DNA from 2 places in the Bacillus sp. mrc49 genome. Region 2 is predicted to be linked to the other one. Evidence: predicted binding sites of a transcription regulator. Region 2 holds the regulator's gene; the other holds the start of a gene.
What was found. The regulator NrdR, encoded in region 2, represses ribonucleotide reductase genes. The targets are predictions, from matches to a motif close to AACACNATATATNGTGTT.
Positions count from the first base shown of each region.

Region 1: the regulator NrdR is predicted to act here: its motif matches at 2,080-2,097, upstream of CVN76_RS13235 (vitamin B12-dependent ribonucleotide reductase).

Region 1 is NZ_PHNG01000689.1:46,149-49,582, forward strand. It holds gene CVN76_RS13235 (vitamin B12-dependent ribonucleotide reductase) at 1-1,928, opposite strand, end outside; gene CVN76_RS13240 (lipoate--protein ligase family protein) at 2,317-3,153, opposite strand; gene CVN76_RS13245 (rhodanese-like domain-containing protein) at 3,369-3,434, shown strand, end outside.
Region 2 is NZ_PHNG01000725.1:1,061-4,494, reverse strand. It holds gene CVN76_RS21035 (replication initiation and membrane attachment family protein) at 1-1,207, opposite strand, end outside; gene nrdR (transcriptional regulator NrdR) at 1,266-1,733, opposite strand; gene speD (adenosylmethionine decarboxylase) at 1,961-2,341, opposite strand; gene CVN76_RS21020 (glyceraldehyde-3-phosphate dehydrogenase) at 3,024-3,434, opposite strand, start outside.

The sequences.
Region 1 (3,434 bases), on a different contig from region 2:
GAGTTCCGGATACCATGCGCAGCAACACTTTCCCTGATATCTGCCGGCATCTTTTCCATGAATCCGGTTTGAGTGAAACGTGCTCTAAGCTCATCTGTTTCTTCATCGGTAGTACCAATCAGGAACGGGAAGCTACCTTTTTCTTTCGCTAGTTCCACGGAAGCCCTGTAAGCTGTAGTCGCAATCGTTTCAAATACCTTGTCGACGAGGAGATTTCCTTCCTCCGAGCCGTATTCCGTTTCACAGTAAATTAACAGATCATGCAGACCCATGACACCAAGGCCTACCCGTCTCTCGCCAAGGGCTTGTTTTTTGTTTTCATCCAAGAAATAAGGAGTGGCGTCAATGACATTGTCCTGCATGCGCACACCGACTTCCACCGTTACTTTAAGCTTCTCGAAATCGACGGTTTTATTGTCTTTATCAGCCATTTCAGCCAGATTGACAGCCGCAAGGTTACATACTGAATATGGGGCCAATGGCTGTTCTCCACATGGATTCGTGGCAACGACCTGTTGACCATAAGCCTTCGCATTTGTCATTTCATTGGCATTATCGATGAAGAAAATGCCGGGTTCAGCAGAATATGTCGCACAAATGTTAATCAAGTTCCAAAGTTCTTTAGCGCGGATTTTACGGTAGACCCGGACTTTATGACCCATTTTCTCCCATTCACGAACATCGCCGACTTTATGCCATTCTTCATTATATACTGCCATTTCTTCGGAATTATAGCTTTCCACGTCAGGGAAGCGTAATTCATACTCTTCGTCTCGTTCTGCCGCTTCCATGAATTCCTTCGTCAAACAGATCGAAATGTTGGCGCCCGTAAGAAAATCAGGATTATGAACGCTGTAGGTTCCGCCCGTACGGAGTTTGTCCTCTGCATCTTTAATCATTTTCTCGTTAAACCCGCCTAGGCCAGGAATCTCTTTATAATTGATGATACCTTGATACATGGCCATTTCCTGTTCGGTATGCGCAGTGAACTTCAGCTTATCGGTCGCATATTTCTTGATGGCTTCATCTTTCGTGTTTTCCACCAGGTAACGAAGGATCCGTGGATTTTGCATTTTAGAAATGATGAATTCCGCAATATCGGGGTGCCAATCAGCAAGCATGATCATTTGTGCACCGCGTCTGCTGCCGCCCTGCTCAACAAGATGTGTCAATTTCGCAATATCATCAAGCCATGAAACCGAACCAGAGGATTTTCCATTGACCCCTTTTGCCAGTGTGTTTCTTGGACGAAGTGTCGAACCGTTCGTTCCTACTCCGCCTCCGCGGCTCATGATCTCCATCACCTGTTTCCGATGCTCGGAAATGCCTTCACGCGAATCCGGTACGAAAGGCATTACGTAGCAGTTGAAATACGTAACGTCCGTATTGGAACCTGCACCATATAATACGCGTCCTGCTGGTACGAAATTAAGGTTTTTCAATTCTTGATAGAATTTATTGAACCATTCCGTCCTTTTTTCTTCCGTTGTTTCAACTGAAGCCAGTCCCGTTGCATTACGTTTCGCGATTTGCTCATAAAATATTTCTAACGGCTTTTCAATGATATCCAGCGGGCGGTTTACGATCCCCGTCTCCACTTCTTCCGGATTATCCAATACGCCGCGGAATTCATCGTCCACCAATACCTTGGCTTTTTTCGTTTCCCAATCTATTTCAACGATGTAGCCGAGACCCCTTGCCGGGAATTTCGGATCTTCCTTAATTGTCAGCACCACAAAATCGCCTGCCGAGAGCGTGATTTTTTCAGTATCCTTAAAAGAATAGCGGTCAAGCATGACTAGACGGGATACACCCTTATGCGTCATTTTCATATCAGCGGTTACGGGGTGAACCTGGGGAAATAAAGAAATATCCTTATTCAACCTTTCTAGATCAACCTTTAGAGCATCTTTTATTACAACCGACATAATTCCCTCTCCTTTATCTGTTTCAAAATCCGTCCTTGCTGACGCAAAAATCTATATGTAGCCTTACATGTCCGTTTCGCTTAAACAAGTACTATAAATTTATCATAGCGAAACTCAAATATCAACATATAGTGTACCATTAAATATTCCAACCACTATATATTGTGTTTTTTTAGTTAACTTTTTATTTTGTCAAACGATGAATCAATTAATATAGTTAGCAAAAGGGAGGAAAATGTCGATTTACAATAATTTTTCATCAGATTTCAATTAATTTGAGCCTTGCTTTTTTTCCATTCCTTTAAGGTCTTATCCCATCAAGGAAAAGCCTATTTGGTCAAACAAATCTGAAAAAACTTTTTTATTATCCAAGCCCATCATACCTTTTTCATCTCATGAAATTCCATTCATCGCTTTCATATTTACTTTCTGCGATGGCCTTCACTTCCAGCATTTGCTTTTCAGAGAGCGTGTATGGCTCTAAATCAATGGACAATCCTTCTGCAAACCCTTTTTCGAAAGCAACTTTCGCTTCCGGTATGCCGATTTTCCTACCAGCAATGTCATTTATCGCCACTGCTTTATTTTTCAGGTTTTTTTGCATTCTTTCTTTAACCCTGTCATTGGAAAATTTAAATACACTAAACAGTTTTTCATCATCAAGTTCAAGTAATATTGCACCGTGCTGAAGGATGACTCCCTTTTGCCTCGTTTGTGCGCTGCCGGCAACCTTCCTGCCCTCCACGACAAGTTCATACCAGCTTGGGGCATCGAAGCAGACGGAGGACTTCGGCGCCTTTAATGCCGCTTTCTCCAGATCGGTTCGAGGCACTGCAAAGTAAGCATCCAAGCCCAGGTTCCTAAACCCCATTAATATGCCTTCTGAAATAACCCGATATGCTTCGGTGACAGTGCTCGGCATGCCTGGATAGGATTCCGGCACGATTACGCTATATGTCAATTCATGTTCATGCAGGACCGCCCGTCCCCCGGTTGGTCTGCGCACAAATCCAAGACCTTGCCGTTTGACTTCCTCAATATCGATTTCCGCTTTTGCCTTCTGGAAATAACCAATCGACAATGTCGCCGGATCCCATCCGTAAAAGCGTATGATGGGAGGAATCTCCCCCTTGCTTTGCCAGTTCAACAGTGCTTCGTCCAACGCCATATTAAAGGCTGGTGAACAATATCCTGAATCTATAAATCCCCATTTTTCTTTCATCATCCTTACCCCTCATTTCAAATAGACTTTATCTCGGTAAGTCCGTCATCCCCATAAAAAACTCACATGTAGTAGTTTAACAGACTTTATCCCTCTAAAAAAGGAAGTGCCATTGAGATTGATGCCGAAATTGCTGAAAATTCTTTTTGATTATTGGGTAAAGCAATTATATAATAAGGATTGTCTGTAATCGTTAAGGTAGAAGGGAGTTTTTATGCTTGGAAATATTATATACACTGCTCATCATCTTAGGAGCGGTTATTGTGTATTCACTTTTTAATTGG
Region 2 (3,434 bases):
AGTCCTGATATTTCCGATGTTCATTTTTGGCTAACTCCATCGCCTCGATGACGGTGGAAACCTTCAGCCGCGCCCAATGGCCAGCCAGCTTTTCCACATAGCCCTTCGTGAATTTCATATCCGTTTTGAGCATGACATATTCAATCAGGACATTGACGACACCCGGATTGAGCTTTTGATTGATCATCACGCCTTCCACAACCTTCAAATCCCCGCTTGATGGTTCCGCACCGCCGGACAATTGCATAAGGCGCTCGCGTGGTGAAATGGTTTCCAAATGGCGGATCAGCTCTTGTTCCTGCGTTTTCGGTTCCGCTTTTTGTGTCCGTTCACGAACCGGCTGCACCCGATTGACAAGGGATGGCATGTCAGCCTGCCGTTCGATTTGATACCAATCCCTTGCCGCTTTTCGGAGACTCTCCTCATCGATCTCATCATCCAATGAAACGGCATCCATGACTAGTTTTTGCATTTCGAGCGGATCGATGCCATATAAAAAAGCAAGTTTGGCAATCGTGCTTTTAATTTTCGGCGTAAAGGCCTTTTTGGGGACGATCGAGGATTTAATCCCGGCAAATAACAGCTCAAAATCAAATAGGCTATCGAACCCCGAAGGCTCGACCCCCTCCGCCCGGTCGATGAAACGCTGTTCGGGCATCGGTTTCCATTCATTTTTCGCTTCATCCGTTACATATAAAGAGTCCAAATGATCCGATGAGAAGACCTCCGCAAAAGACTTCGTCACCCTGTCATATTGATCTGTCAGGATCTGATCATCACAAAAGAATCGCTTTAACCGATTGAATTGCGCTTTGCCGATTTTTTTGTATAGGTAGATATTCAGCATCCCGTCCGTGAAAAACTGCTGCGGTGACAGCGGCGGGTTCAATTCATAGATGAATTCCTTCGAATCGTTTTTCGTTTGCTTATATACATTCAGCAAGCCGATTCCCTCAAGTAATAGACGCGCTTCGTAAATGTCACCTAACTTCAGTCCGATGGTATTCATCAATTGATAATGAGAGGAGGTTTCCGCCCATAGCCTGTTTTCCTCCAGCTCACTCCACAGCGTCATGTATAGGCTAATGCAAATAGGTCCAATAAGAGGTTGATATAGTCGGGTCAATATTTTCCGATCATAATCATGAAGCAGCCCCGCAGATGAGACCAAGTATGAATCTGCTGGGAGCAATTCTTGCCAATGCATTGACATCTCCATTCAAACCTTTCAAAAGATGTAGTGAAAAAAGAGCCAAAGTGAATCTTCAGCTCTGCTTTCTTTCTTTATTAATCAAATCCTTCAGTTCATCGATAAAGACATTGATATCTTTAAATTGCCGATAGACGGATGCGAACCTTACATAGGCAACCTCATCGACTTCAGCCAGCTTGTCCATCACCATCTCGCCGACATTGTCGCTCTTCACTTCCGATATGCCCTGGTTGCGTAGTTCCTTCTCTACATAACTGGTAATTTGCTCTAGCTCTTTCAAGGGAACCGGCCGTTTTTCGCAAGCCCTGATCAAGCCACGCAGGATTTTATCACGACTGAACTCTTCCCGTGTCCCGCCCTTTTTGACTACAATAAGCGGTGTTTCCTCCACCTTTTCAAATGTCGTGAATCGAAAACCGCATGCCTCGCATTCACGGCGACGTCGAATCGATTTGCTTTCATCGACAGGCCTGGAATCGAGCACTCTTGTTCCGTTATATTGACATGATGGGCATTTCATCATTATCAGCTCCGTATTTTATGTAGGACTCCCCTATCTAAATGTTCCCCAAGTAAAATTATCTTCTAGCTCAATCTTATATTAAAAGGAACGGCCAGTACAAGTAAAAAGTGTAACTTGAAGGCTGCAGCCGCTTCTTGCCTTTATTTTTCACACCGTCAGAAACGGCTGGATCATTGCAATTAAAAAAGAGATGCACCCATGGCATCTCTGTGTATACGTGTTTTTTATAGGGCACTTATATTGGTTTTTTTCATTTGTACCGGACCTAATCCACGTGGTAATTCGATATTTTCACGTGTTTGCGCATTTAAAGCTTCTGCAATATAATCTGCCGCAATATTCGGATCCAAGTTACCGCATGTATAGACATCGATGCTCGCATAGCCGTGTTCTGGAAAACTGTGAATCGTCAAATGAGACTCAGAAATGATGACAACCCCGCTGACTCCTTGTGGAGCAAACTTGTGAAAGGCAACTTCACGTACCTCTGCACCTGATTTCAAAGCAGCATCAACAAAAATCTTTTCAATCAAATCGATATTGTTCAGTTTTTCAAAGTCACAACCCCAAAGTTCAGAAATGACATGTCTACCCATTGTTTCCATAGTGTAAGCTGTTTCCATATTAAGCTTCCCCCTTACAATGATTAAAATTAGTTCTGATAACTACCACGGGGGAAAGTTAGTCCAAAGAGGTCCTAACCCTTTAAGTAGCCATCATGCAAACCTCATTTGAAGAAGTTCACGATTCATAGTATATATTGTTTGAATTTTTTTTGCAACTGCAAATTTGAAGTTTCGGAAAGATAAACTGCATTTACGAATGGCCAAATCGAAGTTCAAGAAAGCCAGATTGCCTTCACTCCAGTTTATTGCTGCCGCTCATAACCGCTAGGAAATATATGAAACTGTTGAAAAAAAGGGCAAAAAAAAGTCTATCATGCAGACCGTAACGTTAAGTAACACCTCTATTACCTATCGCTTAAGAACGTTCCATTGCACTGCATGCGCTCCCTATCCTCTGCGTTTATGCTTTCGGCATCTCCCCTTGACTATTTACCCGCAGGAGTATCGCACCCCCTCCCCACTCTGCGTGAAAACTCCGGCTCAAATTCAATGCAAAGACTAAACTCGCGAGTAACTGTACCTCGATCGTTCCATCCATGATCGAAAGACAGCGGAACCTAAAAAAGATGCCGCCTGCAAATTGCAGACAGCACCTCCTTCAAGTTACTTAGCCCTTTTTATATGTCCTTCACAAATGGTACACGATAAAATCCTAAAAGGATCATTTTACTGATAATTCAACTTCTGCTGTTTTTTTCAATTCGGATGCCACCAATTTCACCAGGTCGACTACGCGGTTGGAGTAACCCCATTCATTGTCATACCAAGCTAGGACCTTCACTTTCCTATCGCCAATCATCATCGTTGTCAGCCCATCGATGATGGCGGAATGCGGATTGGTTTTGAAGTCACAGGAAACCAGTGGTTCCGTCGTGAACTCCAATATGCCTTTCAGTTCATTTTCCGAGGCATCGATGAATGCTTGGTTCACGTCATCGATGGTGACATCTCGGTTTAAGTCCACAACAAGGTCGACCAAGGACACGTTAGGTGTAGGTACGCGGATGGCCATTCCGTGAAGCTTGCCTTTTAATTGAGGCAGCACGAGGGAGATCGCTTTTGCAGCTCCTGT